Regions from separate parts of the Micromonospora sp. WMMD1155 genome, predicted to be linked through region 1. Evidence: riboswitches for the same ligand, from Rfam matches in the RefSeq annotation. Region 1 holds a riboswitch; each other region holds the start of a gene.

Region 1 (4,181 bases):
CGGTTGGTGAGATCTCCCGAGACCGCGACGTAGTCGAGCACCGACACGTGTTGGACCATCTCGCACAGCCCGACGCCCCCGGCGTGTGGGCAGACCGGTACGTCGAACTTCGCGGCGAGGAGCAGCACGGCGACGATCTCGTTGATGCTGGCCAGCCGGCCGGTGTCCAACTGGCAGAAGTCGATGGCCCCGGCCTGGAAGAGCTGCTTGAACATCACCCGGTTGTGGCAGTGCTCGCCGGTGGCGACGCCGATCGGGGCGACGGCCCGGCGGACGGCCGCGTGGCCGAGGATGTCGTCCGGGCTGGTCGGCTCCTCGATCCAGAGCGGCTTGAACCGGGCGAGGGCGGTGACCCACTCGATGGCCTGACCGACGTCCCACACCTGGTTGGCGTCGATCATCAGGTTGCGGTCCGGGCCGAGGATCTCCCGGGCGATCGCGCACCGGCGGATGTCGTCGTCGAGGTTGGCGCCCACCTTGAGCTTGACGTAGCCGTAGCCGCTGTCGACCGCTTCCTGACACAGCCGGCGCAGCTTGTCGTCGCCGTAGCCGAGCCACCCGGCCGAGGTGGTGTAGGCGGGGTAGCCGGTCCGGACCAACTGGGCGAGGCGGTCGGTCTTGGTGCTCTCCTTGGCCCGCAGGATGGCCAGTGCCTCGTCCCGGGTCAGCGCGTCGGACAGGTAGCGCAGGTCCGCGATGTCGACGAGTTGTTCGGGGGACATGTCCACCAGGAGCCGCCACAGCGGCTTGCCGGCGAGCCGGGCGACCAGGTCCCACGAGGCGTTCAGCACGGCCGCGAGCGACAGGTGGACGACGCCCTTCTCGGGACCGAGCCACCGCATCTGCGAGTCGGACGTGAGGAGGCGGTAGACCGCCCCCATGTCGGCCGCCATCGTCGCCACGTCCAGGCCGACGAGGAGCTGTGCCTGGTGGACCGCCGCGGCGGCGACGATGTCGTTGCCCCGACCGATGGTGAAGGTCAGGCCGTGGCCCGCGAGCGGCGCGCCCACGCTGTCGGTGCCGTCGGTGTGCAGGACGACGTAGGCCGCCGAGTAGTCGCCGTCCTTGTTCATGGCGTCTGACCCGTCAGCGGTCAGGGAGGTGGGGAAGCGGACGTCCTCGACGGTGACGGCAGTGATCTGCGGCATGCGCTCCTCGCCCGACTAGGCAAAAGATCAGATGATCATTCGGAGTATACGGAGGCTGGATCAGGCGCGTCAACGACGGCGATCACCCGGTCGGTACAGACATCCAATGTTTCTCGTCGATGGTGACCGGCGGGTAATCGGCCGTTCGCGGGTGCCGCGTTCGGATCCCGGACGACCGCCAAGATGGCGCCGAGGCCCTCGCAGCGGGCCGAGCGTCCGCGTTCGACCCCTACTTTCGAGGATTTCGGCGCAGCTCAAGGGCTTACGTTGTTCGAACTGAACCGTCGGCCGGTGATGCGTGTCGGGTCGCGAACGGCCGCCCGTCAACCGGATCGAGGGCAAGAATCGGCGGTCGAGCGGTGTTCTTGAAGATTGGATGTTCGCCTCGGTTGAGCGTATCGACGGTGGATTATGAGCAAGGTTCCTTACATCTGGATCCTGCATACATCGCATCTTTGTGAATCGCGGTCGTCGTACTGCGGGGGTCGTCGGCATTCGGGCCCGTCTGGGGCCGGGCGGCCGGGCCGCGCTCGGGTGACGGTCGTCACCGCCTCCGTCGCCGACACGCCGACACCGACATGTGGGGTGTGACAACCGCTGGGTCCCTATATATGGTGTCGAGCGCAGCTGGTTCGGCCGCTCATCCGGAGCGGTCGAGGCAAGAGGGAACCCGGTGGAAATCCGGGACTGTCCCGCAGCGGTGAGTGGGAACGACAGCCGTCATCAGCACTGGGCCACACGGTCTGGGAAGCGACGGCCGGTAGGAGACCGGCGAGCCCGGTCGTGCCCACGAGTCCGAAGACCTGCCAGCGCGCCGCGTACCCGGACCCGGGTGTGCGGCGGTCCGAGGCCGCGTGGGACGGCTGACGCCACCTGACCCACGCCGCCGGTGTGGCGTCCGTCGGTGTCTGTCTCCGCGCGTTCGGGCCCCCAGGTCTCGAACTCCGAGGAGCGAGTGGTGACAGTCACCGAGGTAGTCCCGGCCAGTGCCGACGCGGCCCAGCGGCGGACGCCGATGCAGGTCCGCAAGCGCGACGGCGGCACCGAACCCGTGGACGTGAACAAGATCGTCCGAGCGGTCGAGCGGTGGGCCGACGACCTGACCGACGTCGACCCGATGCGGGTGGCCACCCGTACCATCAGCGGCCTCTACGACGGCGCGACCACCGCGGAACTGGACCGGCTCTCCATCCAGACGGCGGCCGAGATGATCGGTGAGGAGCCGCAGTACTCACGCCTCGCGGCGCGGCTGCTCGCCGGGTACGTCGACAAGGAGGTGCGTCGACAGGGCATCACCTCGTTCAGCGCGGCGATCCGGGTCGGGCACGCCGAGGGTCTGATCGGTGACGACACCGCCGCGTTCGTCGCCGCGCACGCCGCGGTGCTCGACGAGGCCGTCGACCCGGACGGCGACCGGCGGTTCGAGTACTTCGGGCTGCGCACGGTGTACGACAGGTACCTGCTGCGCCACCCCACCAGCCGACTCGTGCTGGAGACCCCGCAGTACTGGCTGCTGCGGGTGGCCTGTGGCCTGTCCCGTACGCCGGACGAGGCGGTCGGCTTCTACCGGCTGATGTCCAGCCTGGCCTACCTGCCCAGCTCGCCGACCCTGTTCAACTCCGGCACCCGGCACACCCAGATGTCCTCCTGCTACCTGGTCGACTCACCGCTGGACGAGTTGGACTCGATCTACTCGCGCTACGCCCAGGTCGCCAACCTGTCCAAGTTCGCCGGTGGCATCGGCATCGCGTACTCCCGGGTCCGGTCCCGGGGCGCCCTGATCCGGGGCACCAACGGGCAGTCCAACGGGATCGTGCCGTGGCTGCGCACGCTGGACGCGAGCGTCGCGGCGGTCAACCAGGGCGGCCGGCGCAAGGGCGCGGCGTGCGTCTACCTGGAGCCGTGGCACCCGGACGTCGAGGAGTTCCTGCACCTGCGGGACAACACCGGCGAGGACGCCCGCCGCACCCACAACCTGAACCTGGCCAACTGGGTGCCCGACGAGTTCATGCGCCGGGTCGAGGCCGACGAGATGTGGTCGCTGTTCGACCCGCACGAGGTGCCCGAACTGCCCGACCTGTGGGGGGAGCGGTTCGACGCCGCGTACCGCGAGGCCGAGGCGCAGGGCCGCTACGTCCGGCAGGTCCCGGCGCGGGAGTTGTACGGGAAGATGATGCGGACCCTGGCCCAGACCGGCAACGGGTGGATGACCTTCAAGGACGCGTCGAACCGGCTGTGCAACCAGACCGCCGAACCGGGCAACGTCGTGCACCTGTCCAACCTCTGCACCGAGATCGTCGAGGTGTCCAGCGACGCCGAGACCGCCGTGTGCAACCTCGGCTCGGTGAACCTCGCCGCCCACCTCGCCGACGGTGGCATCGACTGGGAGCGGCTGCGCGCCACGGTCCGTACCGCGGTGACCTTCCTCGACCGGGTCATCGACATCAACTACTACCCGACCGCGCAGGCGGCGGCGAGCAACCCCCGCTGGCGGCCCGTCGGGCTCGGGCTGATGGGCCTGCAGGACGTCTTCTTCGCGCTGCGGCTGCCGTTCGACTCGCCGGCCGCGCGGGAGCTGTCCACCCGGGTCAGCGAGGAGTTGTACCTGACCGCGCTGGAGACCTCCGCCGACCTGGCCCGCCGGGTCGGTGCGCACCCGGCGTACCCGCAGACCCGGGCCGCGCGGGGCGACCTGCAACCGGACCTGTGGGGCGTCGAGGGTACGCAGACCGCCCGGTGGGACGCGCTGCGGGAGCAGGTCGCGGCGCACGGGCTGCGTAACTCGCTGCTCGTGGCCGTCGCCCCGACCGCGACCATCGCCTCGATCGCCGGGTGCTACGAGTGCATCGAGCCGCAGGTGTCCAACCTGTTCAAGCGCGAGACGCTGTCCGGGGAGTTCCTCCAGGTCAACACCGCTCTGGTCCGCGAGCTGAAGGCCCGTGGTCTGTGGACCGACCGGATCCGGTCGGCGATCAAGCGGGCCGAGGGGTCGGTGCAGGACATCGCCGAGCTGCCGGTCGGCGTCCGGGAGTT
Region 2 (4,181 bases), 1.6 Mb from region 1:
AGCCGCTGAGCCAGCGGCTGATCGTGGAGCAGGTCTACGACCACCACGGCAACGTCGGGCAGGGGTCCACCCCGATCCTGGTGTTCGACGCCTGGGAGCACGCCTACTACCTGCAGTACCGCAACGTGCGCCCGGACTACGTGGACCGGCTGTGGAACCTGGTCAACTGGACCGACGTCATCTCCCGTTTCGACGCCGCCCGCGCCGCCACCCCGAAGATCTGATCCCGGCGTGAGCGGGTACACCCCCGAGGCGGCCGAGATCGTCCAACGCGCCGCCGGGGTCATCGCCGCCAAGCATCGCGGTGACCTCCCCGGTGCGGAGGCGTTGATGTCGGCGTTCAGTTCCGAGCAGGCCCGTACCCTCGGTTTCTACCTGTTGGCCGATCTCGCTCTGGGTTTGGTGAAGGCGCAGAGCGGCCAGTCGATGGACGATCTGGTCCGGGAGCTGTCGTTGCTCTTGGCCGAGACCGCCCAGTCCCCGCCTGCATGACGGTCCGCTGGGTTCCGCCCGTCGGCGGAACCCAGCGGACAACAGCAGCTTCTACCGCCCACCTCGGGGAGGCCCGATGCGCCGGAAGATCGAGCACCGTGTCCTGACAGTGGACGGCCAGCAGATGGCGGTGTTGGCCGTGGCTGACTTCCAACGACTTGAGACCGCCCGTCGGCAGCTCGGTGCCAGCGAGAGTCAGGCGCACCAGCTTCGCCAGCAGTTGCGAGACGTTCAACGTCGTGTTGCCCGCTTGGAGAATCTGCTCGCTGTGTCGTCCCGCTCCGGGGTGCCGGAGCGGGAAGCAACAGGGGTGTGTGCGCGCTGTACCGGTGAGGCCGACGATCCGGTCGGCCCAGCGGCGCCGCAGGCTCTGGTCGTGGCTGATGACCAGGACCTCGGCCTGCGGCCCGCGATGTCACGTCGCCTGATGGTCGACCCGATCGGCTAATTGATCAACGAAGTGGTCATGCCGTGACGCCGCTGACCATCCCACTGACGGCGATCAGACGCCGTAGCGGAGGTAGATCGTGTCGCCGACGGTCACTGTCGTGCCGCGGGTCGCGGTGGCCAGGGTGCTGCCGTCGCGGGACACCTTCCAGGTGGACGAGCCGCTGTTGGCCAGGCCGTTGATCGTGGTCACGGTGCCGGTGCCACTGGTGGGAAGAAGGGAGGTGACGCAGCCGCTCGGGGTGGCCGCGCCGACGGCGGCGTCCAGCACGGCGCCGAGGGTGGTGGTGGCGGCGGTCGGGGTCAGCGTGACCGCGCACGGTTTGATGCTGCCGCTGCCGTTGTCGATGATCACAGCGAGCCGGGTGGCGGCGCCCGCCGTGAACCCGCTCGCCGCGACCCAGGTGGGCGCCCCGGCGGTGACCGGGACCGGGGGAGCGGCGGTGTAGCCGGCACCGGCGAGGGCGCGCACCGCGTCGATGGAGGCGTACGCCGACGGGGTGGTGTTGGTGGGCAGGTACTTGAATCCGCCGCCGGTCAACTGCTGCGCCCGGAGGAAGTCGATCGGGGTCTTACCGGCGGTGGTGGTGAAGTCGGTGCCCTGGTTCGGGATGCCGCAGGCGTTGAGCCCGGAGACGGCCCAGGCGTTGGAGTCGGTGTTGACGCCGAACATCGAGCTGAACGCGCCTGAGGCGTTGACGAGCTTGCTCTTGAGGAAGTTCTTGGCCTGCACGACGTCGGTGTCGGTGTTGGGGACTCCGGCGGCGCAGAGCGCGGCCATCGCCGCGCCGGTCATGTCGATGTCGCTGGCGGTGGCGAGTTGGGTGGGGTTGCCCTCGGCCTGGCTGAAGGTCCAGCCGCCGTCGTTGTGCTGATTGTTGCGGATGCGGGTGATCGAGAGGTTGAGCAGTGCCTGCGGTACGCGGGCGGCGCCGGCCTGGGTCTTCGCGCCGGCCAGGGCGAGAGTGCCGAAGACGGTGCCGTTGAAGTTGGCCGGCGGGCCGTAGTAGCCGGCCGAGCCGGTCTGCCAGTAGGCGATGGTGTCGGCGATCAGGTTACGGGTGGGGGAGACCCGGGCGGGGTCGATGCCGGCGGCGTAGGCATTCAGGACCCCACGCTCGTAGTCGGTGACCACCGGCGTGCTGCTCGGCCAGGACGCGGCCGAGAGTTGGTTGCGGTAGACGGTGCGGGCGTTCTTGGTCGTGTCGCCGGAGGGGTAGACGTCCACGGCCGCGACCCCGGCGGGCGCGAACGCGCTGAACGCCCACTCGTTCGACAGTCCACCGCTGGCGTAGCTGCCGTCGGCGGCCTGCAGGGTCCGCAGGTAGGCGACGCCGTTGGTCTTGGCGGTGGCGATCTGCGCGGCGGTCGAGGTCGCGGCGGCCGGTGCGGCACCGCCCGTGACTGCCACGACCGTGGCGATCAGCGCGGCGGCGGGAACGGCCGCGAGGCGTCTGCGGCGGCTGCCGGAGGAAAGGCGCGAGGACATCAGGGCTCCTTGGGGGTACGGGGCACGGCTGCCTCGACCCGGAGCCCGGCGCGCGCCGGCGGGAGCGGGGCGGGCCGGCCGCAGGACGCGTGGGACGGGTACCGCAGGTGCTGCGTCACCACGTGGGTGGTCGGGCTCGGGACGGGGCGAACCGTCCTCACCGTTGCGCGTCAGCCCCGGATTCCCACCGGGTTCCCCCACGCGATGACGCGGTCACGGTATGGGAGGAGACCCCTACCGCGCGCTGTTAGGTTCATGACACGTCTTCGCGTTGACGGGGTGGTGGCGGCTGTGGTCCGATGGCGGCGATCCAGCAGTCAGGGGAAGCCGGTCAAAGTCCGGCGCTGGCCCGCAGCCGTAGGTCCCGTTACCGGGACGAGTCGGATTACCTGGCTGGATAGTGCACCGCAGCGCCGTCGAGGTACACGGCGCGGAGCCAGGTTTCCGGGGTTTGTCCTCGGGGTCCGCGTCCGCGCCTGCGCCGCTAGCCCCCGAGAGAGTCGCCATGTCCCCACTGGTCAGTCGAACGTCGCGTGTTCCCGCGGCGTGGTTGGCGGCCGTCGCCGCAGCGGTGCTCGGCGCGGTGGCGCTGGTGGTGCCGACCCGCGCCGCGCTCGCCGACCCGCTGGATTCCTGCACCCCGACCCAGGGCGCGATCGTCGCTGTCGACTTCGGCGCGTGGGGTGGGCCGCTGCTGCGCGGCTGCGACGCCACCCCGACCACCGGGCTGGACCTGCTGCACGAGGCGGGTTTCACCACCACCGGCACCGACCACGACGGCCCCGGTTTCATCTGCCGGATCGGGTCGCCCGACTTCGCGTCAGGTGCCGAACACCCGACGCCGGCCGATGAGGCGTGCCAGTTGACCCCGCCCGCGTCGGCCTACTGGTCCTACTGGATCGCCCCAGCCGGGCAGGACCACTGGACCTACAGCCCTCTCGGCGCCATGGCCCAGCGCCCCGGCCCGGGTGAGGTCGAAGCGTGGGTCTTCGGTGGCACCGACATCGGGGGCACCACGGGAGCGCCGAGCTTCACCCCCGCGTCGGTACGCGCGAGCGGCCCCACTCCGACCGCCACTGCGACTCCGACGGCGACCCCGACCTCGACGCCAGCGCCGACGCCACCGACGGAAGCGCAGGTCAAGGCGGTGGCGAGTTACCTGGTGGGGCAGCTCGCCGACGGCGACCACGTCGACAACGGGTTCGTCGACTACTACCGGACCATCGCCGTCGCCACCGCCCTGGCCGGGACCGGGGGGCAGGACCAGACCCTCGGCAAGGTCGTCGACTACCTGCGGGCGCACGTCGATGCCGCTATCTTCCCGAACGGTGCCACCGCCGCACCCCACATCGCCAACGTCGCCAACCTCGCGCTCCTGCTCACCAGCACCGGCGGCGATCCACGCGCGTTCGGCGACCGGGATCTGATCGCCACGCTCACCGACCGGGTGTGCACCGCGGCCGACGTCGACGCCGGCTGCGCCGCCGTCGGTGACTTCGTCGGGTCGAGCGATCCCCTGACCCACGCGACCGCCCTGCTCGCGCTCAAGCGGGCCGGCGTCACCCCGCCGGCCGCGACCGTCAGCCGACTGACCGAGCAGCAGTGCACGACCGGGGCCTTCGCCGGTCTGTGGCGCAGCCCCACCGACGCCTGTGACCCGGACCTCGCGGCCACGACGCTCGCCGTCCTGGCGCTGCACACGCTCGGCGGGCACGACGCGGCGCTCGCTTCGGCCAAGGCATTCCTGGCCGCG
Region 3 (4,181 bases), 2.9 Mb from region 1:
GATATTGATATGACCATGTGACAGGTGGTGAAGTGTCCTTCACCGAGCGGGATCTCCCGCCCATCGAGGAGGTAGTCCATGGCCCTCCGCACGTCCAACCCCCTCCGCCGCGTCCTGGTGCTCGCCGTCGTCGCCGGGCTGGGAATCGTCACCGTCGCCACCGGCCCCGTCGCCGCCCAGCCGGCGCCGGACCGGACCGCCGAGTCGGCCGCCGCCGGCTACCGGGTGCTCGGGCCCCGGACCCTCGCCGACCGCAACGCGGTGGCCCGCACCGGAGCCGCCATCGACTACTCCGAGCACGGTGTGCTGCACATCTCGGCGACCGCCGCCGAGGCCGCCGCGATCGGCAAGCTCGGCTTCCGGCTGGAACCCCTGGCCCCGCCGCCCAACGCCGAGCGCGGCGCCGGTGAGATCGGCACGCTGGCCTTCCCGCCCGCCGACTCCAACTACCACGACTACGCCGAACTGACCGCCGTCGTGAACCAGGTCGTCGCCGACCATCCGGCGATCGCCCGCAAGATCAGCATCGGATCGTCGTACGAGGGCCGCGACCTGATGGCGGTGAAGATCTCCGACAACGTCGGCACCGACGAGAGTGAACCGGAGATCCTGTTCAACGCCCAACAGCACGCCCGTGAGCACCTGACCGTCGAGATGGCGATCTACCTGCTCAACCTCTTCACCGACAGCTACGGCGGCGACTCCCGGATCACCAACATCGTCAACAGTCGGGAGATCTGGATCGTGCCGACGGTCAACCCGGACGGCAGCGAGTACGACATCGCCACCGGGTCGTACCGGTCCTGGCGCAAGAACCGGCAGCCCAACAGCGGTTCGTCCAACGTGGGCACCGACCTGAACCGCAACTGGTCCTACAACTGGGGTTGCTGCGGCGGCTCGTCCGGCAGCACCTCGTCGGAGACCTACCGGGGGCCGTCGGCGTTCTCCGCGCCCGAGACGCAGGCGCTACGCAACTTCGTCAACGGCCGGGTGGTCGGCGGCGTGCAGCAGATCAAGGCGAACATCGACTTCCACACGTACTCGCAGCTGGTGCTCTGGCCGTACGGCTACACCACGGCGAACACCGCGGCGGGCATGAGCGCGGACCAGTACAACACCTTCGCCACCATCGGGCAGCAGATGGCGGCCACCAACAACTACACACCGCAGCAGTCCAGCGACCTCTACATCACCGACGGGGACAGCATCGACTGGATGTGGGCCACCCACAACATCTGGGCGTACACCTTCGAGATGTATCCCGGCTCGTCCGGCGGCGGCGGCTTCTACCCGCCCGACGAGGTGATCCCCGCGCAGACCTCGCGCAACCGGGAGGCGGTGCTGATGCTCAGCGAGTACGCCGACTGCCCGTACCGGGCGATCGGCAAGCAGGCGCAGTACTGCGGCGGTGGTGGTGGCACCACGGTCTGGTCGGACACCTTCGAGACGGCCACCGGCTGGACCGTCAACCCGTCCGGCACCGACACCGCCACGGTCGGCGCGTTCGAACGGGGTACCGCCCAGGCGACCACCTCCTCCGGCGCCAAGCAGCTCACCCCGTACGCCGGTTCCAACGACCTGGTCACCGGTCGGCTCGCCGGATCGGCAGCCGGTGACTACGACGTCGACGGCGGTGTGACGAGTGCCCGGTCCCCGGCGGTGACCCTGCCGTCGTCCGGCACGCTGACGCTCTCGCTGGCCTGGTACCTGGCGCACGGCTCGAACGCCTCGTCGGCGGACTACCTGCGGGTGAGCGTGGTGCACAACGGCGGTACCACCGCGCTGCTCACCCAGGCCGGCGCGGCCACCAACCGTAACGGGAGCTGGGCGGTCGCCAGCCTCAACCTCAGCCCGTACGCCGGCCAGTCGGTACGCATCCTGGTGGAGGCGGCGGACGCCTCCGGCGCCAGTCTGGTAGAGGCGGCTGTGGACAACGTCACCATCACGTCCTCCTGATCGGGTGGGGCCCCGCTCCGCCCGGCGGGGCCCCACCACCCGCCTCCGAGGTGCCGTATCCGGGACATATCCCGCACTGCGCGACGGCCCGGTTGATCGTCCAGTGCCGATCGATCCTTGGTCGATCCGGCACGTCGTGGCGGTGCGCTACCGTCTTAGCGACCAGTCCGCAGCGAAGCCGGTGCTAACCCGGCGCTGTCCCGCAACTGTGATGCCTCACCCCCGGTGGGGACGAGCCAGGTCGCCTACGGATCGGTCGCGATACGCGCTCTCGAGGAAGGGCGCCTCGTGGGCGGGCGTACGAAAGTCCCTGTCGGCGAAGCACCACACTCCTCGACCGACAGGAGGCCCCCATGAACAGACGTACCCCTCGGCTCTTCGCCGCGACCCTCGCGGTCGCCGCGCTGGCCCTCGGCGCCTGCGCCGAGAAGGCCGACGACAAGCCGAGCGCCGGCACCGCGGCCGCCGCCTACCCGGTCACGGTCGGCGCGCTCACCCTCGACAAGCGTCCCGAGAAGATCGTCTCGCTGTCGCCCACCGCCACCGAGATGCTCTTCGCCATCGGTGCCGGTCAGCAGGTGACCGCCGTCGACGACCAGTCCAACTACCCGGCCGACGCGCCCAAGACCGACCTCTCCGGCTTCCAGCCCAACGCCGAGGCCATCGCCGGCAAGAGCCCCGACCTGGTGGTCCTCGCCAACGACACCAACAAGATCGTCGACCAGCTCACCAAGCTGAAGATCCCGGTCTACCTCACCCCGGCGGCGACCACGCTCGACGACTCGTACCGGCAGATCACCGAGCTGGGCACGCTCACCGGGCACGCCGACCAGGCCGACGACGTCGCCACCCGGATGAAGGACGACATCGCCAAGCTGGTCAAGGACCTGCCGCAGCGCACCACGAAGCTCACCTACTTCCACGAGCTGGGCCCGGAGCTGTACAGCGCCACCAGCAAGACCTTCATCGGCTCGCTCTACAGCCAGGTCGGGCTGACCAACATCGCCGACCCGGCCGACGCGGACGGCAAGAACGGCGGCTACCCGCAGCTGTCCCAGGAGTTCGTCGTCAAGGCCGACCCGGACTTCGTCTTCCTGGCCGACTCCAAGTGCTGCCAGCAGAACGCCGACTCGGTCAAGGCGCGCAGCGGCTGGGCCGGGCTCACCGCGGTCAAGAACAACCAGGTGATCGCGCTGGACGACGACATCGCCTCCCGCTGGGGCCCGCGCGTCGTCGACCTCCTCCGGGTCATCATCGACGCGGTCGCCAAGGTGCCCGCGTGACCCCGACCCGTCGGTGACCGGGCCGCTGTCGGCGGCCCGGTCGGCTGGGCCACCACCGGTGGCCCGGCCCGCCGGGCTGCGCAAGCGTTGGCTGGTCGCCGGAGTGTTCGCGGTGCTCGTCGCGCTCGTCGCCGGGGTGTCCCTCGGGCCGGTCAGCCTGCCCGCCGGCAGCGTCGCCGCCGAACTGCTCAACCTGATCCCGGGTGTCCACCTCGACAGCGGCCTGTCCGAGCGGGAGATCGCGATCGTCACCGAGTTGCGGCTGCCCCGGGTGGTGCTGGCCCTGCTCGTCGGCGGCCTGCTCGCCCTCGCCGGGGGCTGCTACCAGGGCGTCTTCCGCAACCCGCTCGCCGACCCGTACCTCCTGGGGGTGGCCGCCGGTGCCGGCCTCGCGGTCACCGCGGCGATCGCCCTCGGCGGCGCCGGCCGGGAGGGGGCGATCTCCGGGCTGCCGATGACCATCCCGTTGGCCGCGTTCGCCGGGTCGCTGCTCGCTGTGACGATGACCTACGTGCTCGGCGCGGCCGGCGGGCGCAGCCACTCACCGGCGATGCTGATCCTGGCCGGGGTGGCGGTCTCCGCGTTCCTCTCCGCCGGGCAGACCTACCTGCTGCAGAAGCACGCCGACAGCATCCAACCGGTCTACTCCTGGCTGCTGGGTCGGCTCGCCACCGCCGGTTGGCACGACGTGCTGCTGGTGCTCCCGTACGCCGTGCTGACCACTGTGGTGGTGCTGCTGCACCGCCGCGAGCTGGACGTCCTGGCCGTGGGCGACGACGAGGCGAAGAGTCTGGGCCTGCACCCGCAGCGCACCCGCTACCTGTTGATCGCGGCAGCTTCCCTGGGCACCGCGGCGGCGGTGTCCGCCACCGGCCTGATCGGCTTCGTCGGCATCATCGTGCCGCACACCGTCCGGCTGCTCGCCGGGTCGAGCTACCGGAT
Region 4 (4,181 bases), 1.3 Mb from region 1:
GGCCCAGACCTGAAGACGCCGTCGGGCGGGCTGTGCGGACCGTGCGACCCGTCATGATCCGCGCAACTGCCCGGATACTGCTGCCTCCGACGTGCGGGAGGCAGCAACAACCCTGATATTGCGCGGATCTTGGCGACGAGCGCTCGGCGCGGCGTCAGCTAGAGTCTCGCCGTGCTCGCCTGGCTCGTCGACCACCTTCCACTTCGGCTGTGGAGTCCCGGCAACCTGCGCATAGGCGGTCGCCTGCACTTCTGCGTAGGGGATTCATTCGAGCGGACGATTGAGTGGAACGGCACGCATCTCTTCGGTGGTCGACCGTTTGGCGCACAGGCCGTCTTCGACCGCTTCGGATCAGCGGGTTGAGAGCGGACCGGAGCGGATGTGGACCCCCGGTGGGCAACCCAATGGCCAGGAGTACGCGACAACATGCCCGGCGGCACGTCACCCAGGCCCCGAGACCGATCTGTCACGGACTTCTTGCGACGTGAGGTTATTCGGCTTCGATGCCGGCGGCCCGCAAGATCTGCCGGACCCGCTCGCGGGAGTACCCCGTCCGTCTGACCAGATCCACCTGCCGCGCCCCGGCCCGATATTCCGCCGCCATGGCCTGGTGAAGTTCGGCGCGGGCCTGCTCGACCCGGGCGCGGGCATCGGCCTTGATCTGCCGGGCGGCCAGCACGGCCTGTTCTTCCGCCTGGGGTAGCGCATCCTCGGCGGCCTTCAGTCTGCGCATAGCCCCATCGAGATCCACTTGGCCATCTTGACTGCGGGGTTCACCACCGCCACAGCCCCGATGACACGGGACGTGGAGCGCCGGTGCGGGTTCGTGCACGTCTTCCCCACCGGAGCGTTGGCGGCGCAGGACCAGCACCCTCGGTGGTGTGGCCGCGACGGGTGCGACCGGCGCGGGGAACACCGGTCGAACGTCTCGAACGTGGACACCAACCGGCCCGAAGCGTCCATCATCACTGTGGCGTTGGTGCAGACGACCGATGCGGTGACCGAAGCCATGGTGGTGTTGAGTGCGACCGACGGCGTGGCGTCTGACCGGGTGGTGATGTCCATCGGCCAGGACCGCGGCCGGCGCTACCGACTCGGCGGCCTCCTCGACGCGGCAGGACAGGCCCTAAGCCACACCTGTCGTGCTCGGACTGTCCGTCACCGGTCGCCAGGACCGCAGCCACGGACAGTCCGAGCATGTCTCAGCCCTCGTCGGCGCCGTCGAGCAGCGCCCGCCGCAACGCCAGCCGGTGCTCGCGGCGGATCTCCGCTTCCCGGTAGCGACGACGGTCCCCGTCGGTCTCGGGTAGCAGCGGCGGCACTGTCCTCGGCTGTCCGTCGTCGTCGATGGCGACCATGACCAGGTGGGCGGTGGCCACGTCGGTGGGCGGAACGGCCCGGTCCCACCGGTCGGCGGTGACCTTGACCGCGACCTCCATCGAGCTGCGTCCGGCCCAGGTGATCCGGGCGTCGACGTGCACGACGTCGCCGACCCGCACCGCGCGCAGGAACGCCGTCTCGTCGATCGCGGCGGTCACCGCCGGGCCGTCGGAGTGGCGGGCGGCGACCACCCCGGCGACCGAGTCGATGAGGTTGAGGATCCGGCCGCCGTGCACCGTACCCATCAGGTTGGTGTGGTGCTGGTCCATGATCTGCGACAGGGTCAGGTGCGACGCCGACGGCGCTCGGCCGGCGATCGTGGCGGTGTCGTGCACAGCGGTAGTCCGTCCCTCGGGAAACCACACCACCGGTACGCGGACACGCAGACGAGGACCCGCCGACAAACGGCAGGTCACCCGCTCAGCCCACCCGCGAGGCCGACGGCGGCGCACACGGTCGTGTACGCAGCGCAGGCAGGTCTTCGGACTCGCGGGCCGGACCGGTCGTGCCGGTCTCCTACCGGCCGTCGCTTCCCAGGCCGGCGGCCCAGTGCTGTTGACGGCGTTCGTTCCCACTCACCGCTGCGGGGCAGCCCCGGACTTTCACCGGGTTCCCTCTTACGACGCCCCGACGGTCACGACGGGGCGAACCAGCGCCGCCCGCAGCATAGCTGGCCAGGCAAGTCGCGGCACCGGGGGCGCGGCGCGGAGGCAGCGCCGGGGCTTCGTCGCTTTTGCCATGTGAGGAAAAAGATCGCCAGCTCTTGAAAAAAGCCTCACTCGGGTCAGGATATTCAGATGCGTCGTCTCCCTCAGACTCCGGGGCGGGTGCTCTCGGGCGTCCTCGCGCTCCTCCTCGCCTCGGCGGTCGCTCTCCTCGCGTCCGCCCGACCCGCCTCGGCTCACGGGACTCTCGCCATGTCCACGCCGGCGAGTGGGGCCACGGTGAGCGAGCCGTTGACGGCGGTGCAGCTCTTCTTCACCGAGAAGGCCGCGCCCAACGCGTTCTTCACGGTCACCGCCCCGGGCGGCGTCCGGGTCGACAACGGCTGGTCGTACGGGGAGCCGAAGCCGTTGGACCAGCCGGTGCGGGAGTACTTCCTGGTCAACGGGCAGTTCGAGCCACGGGAGTACACGACCGGGTTCCCCGCGATGGTGGCCGTCACCCACCTGCCGGCCAAGGGCCAGTACTCGGTGAGCTACCTGTCGGTCGCCTCGGACGGCGACACCGTGCGGGGGACGCTCACGTTCCGCTACAACGGGCGGGTGACCGCGGCACCCAAGGGGTGGAGCCCGCCGACGACCCAGCCCGACCCGGCGTTGGTGGCCGCCACCGAGCAGCATGGGTCGTCCGGGCAGGCGTCGGCGGTGCCGACCACCTCGGCCCAGCCGGTGATCCCGCCGTCCGGGGCTGCGGCGGCCCCGCCGACCGAATCAGCCGACGAGAGCGGCTCCGGAGCGCTGGCCTGGGCCGGTTGGGCGGCGGCGATCGCGGCGGCCGTCGCGGCGGCCGGTTTCGTCGTCTGGCGTCGTCGGACGGCGTCCACCGGTAGACCCACCGGCCGGGGCCGTACCGCACCGGGAACGTCCGGTCGACGCGGCGGCGGTGCTCGTACCACGAACCGGCCGTCGGCCGGCAAGACCAGCGGGACCAGGGCCGCCGCCGGAAAGACAGCCGCTGCCAAGTCCTCCGCCGGCAGGACGGCCGGCGCGGTGAGCGGTGTCGGTACGAAGCCCACGGGTGGTAAACGGCGACCGGCCACCGTGCCGGCGGCGCGGACGGGCGACGCGGTCGTCACAGCCCGCACGGGCGTCGCCGTCGACCCGACGCCCGCCGACCAGAAGGCGAAGATTCTCACCTCCACCGACCAGGAGGCGAAGGCCCCCTCCACCACCCACCAGGAGGCGAAGGCCCCCTCCACCACCGACCAGAGGGCGACGGTCGCCGCAAGCACCGACGAGGCGTCGACAGTCGAGGCCGGTTCCCGGCCGGGCCCGGACCTCGTCGCCGCGGCACCCGGGTCCCGGTTGAGCAACGGCCATCTGGCGCTGCTCGTCGGCGGGTTGGTGGTCGCCCTGCTGGCCGGGTTCGGGCTGGCCCGCATCGGCACCGGCGACCAGAGCCCCGCCGGCAACGCCCGGAAGCCGGCGGGCGGCCCGCCCGCCTCCGGGCAGGCGGTGTCCGCGACCGACGGCCACCAACACCCGGCGGGCACCGGCCCGCACACGCACCGGGGTGACGGCGCGACGGGCGAGACGCTGGCGACCGGGACGACGGTCAGCGCCGGTGGCTACACCCTGCAACCGCTGGAGCGGTCCCAACCCGCCGGGGTACGCGCCGACTACCGCTTCCGGATCGTCGGGACCGACCGGCAGCCGGCGACCCGCTTCGCGGTCGTCCACGACAAGCCGTTGCACATGATCGTGGTGGGCCGCGACCTGACCGGTTACCAGCACGTACACCCGACGATGGCCGCCGACGGCACCTGGAGTGTCCCCCTGACGCTGGCCCGACCGGGCGGTTATCGCGTCTACGCCGACTTCTCGGTGACCGCGCCCAACGGCGCGCAGGTGCCTCTCGTGCTGGGCGTCGACCACACCGTGCCCGGGGCGCACACCCCCGCCGCGCTGCCGCCTGCGCAGGCACAGGCGACGGCCGGGCCGTACGCGGTGTCGATGAGCGGCACCCCGACGGTGGGGGTGACGGCGCCGATGCAGTTCCAGGTCCAGCGCACCGACGCGGCCGCGCCCGTGCAGTTGGAGCGTTACCTGGGCGCGTACGGGCACCTGGTCGTCGTCCGC

Evidence for each region. A riboswitch is a leader RNA that binds a small molecule or an ion and turns the genes downstream of it on or off. The one in region 1 is predicted to bind cobalamin.
Region 2: it holds a riboswitch for cobalamin, as region 1 does, so the genes downstream of both, O7617_RS23825 (hypothetical protein) here and O7617_RS31325 (ribonucleoside-diphosphate reductase subunit alpha) in region 1, are expected to answer to the same signal.
Region 3: it holds a riboswitch for cobalamin, as region 1 does, so the genes downstream of both, O7617_RS10485 (ABC transporter substrate-binding protein) here and O7617_RS31325 (ribonucleoside-diphosphate reductase subunit alpha) in region 1, are expected to answer to the same signal.
Region 4: it holds a riboswitch for cobalamin, as region 1 does, so the genes downstream of both, O7617_RS25555 (acyl-CoA thioesterase) here and O7617_RS31325 (ribonucleoside-diphosphate reductase subunit alpha) in region 1, are expected to answer to the same signal.

Annotation. Positions count from the first base shown of each region.
Region 1 covers NZ_CP120742.1:6,831,232-6,835,412, reverse strand. The annotation lists gene O7617_RS31330 (enolase C-terminal domain-like protein) at 1-1,148, opposite strand, end outside; cobalamin riboswitch at 1,760-1,974, shown strand; gene O7617_RS31325 (ribonucleoside-diphosphate reductase subunit alpha) at 2,164-4,181, shown strand, end outside.
Region 2 covers NZ_CP120742.1:5,185,488-5,189,668, forward strand. The annotation lists gene O7617_RS23810 (superoxide dismutase) at 1-224, shown strand, start outside; gene O7617_RS23815 (superoxide dismutase) at 232-492, shown strand; gene O7617_RS23820 (hypothetical protein) at 569-940, shown strand; gene O7617_RS23825 (hypothetical protein) at 995-2,428, opposite strand; cobalamin riboswitch at 2,532-2,656, opposite strand; cobalamin riboswitch at 2,699-2,840, shown strand; gene O7617_RS23830 (prenyltransferase/squalene oxidase repeat-containing protein) at 2,934-4,181, shown strand, end outside.
Region 3 covers NZ_CP120742.1:2,337,053-2,341,233, reverse strand. The annotation lists gene O7617_RS10490 (M14 family metallopeptidase) at 79-1,956, shown strand; cobalamin riboswitch at 2,080-2,217, shown strand; gene O7617_RS10485 (ABC transporter substrate-binding protein) at 2,310-3,239, shown strand; gene O7617_RS10480 (iron ABC transporter permease) at 3,253-4,181, shown strand, end outside.
Region 4 covers NZ_CP120742.1:5,567,645-5,571,825, reverse strand. The annotation lists gene O7617_RS25565 (ATP-binding cassette domain-containing protein) at 1-13, shown strand, start outside; gene O7617_RS25560 (hypothetical protein) at 491-751, opposite strand; gene O7617_RS25555 (acyl-CoA thioesterase) at 1,203-1,715, opposite strand; cobalamin riboswitch at 1,835-2,049, opposite strand; gene O7617_RS25550 (copper resistance protein CopC) at 2,178-4,181, shown strand, end outside.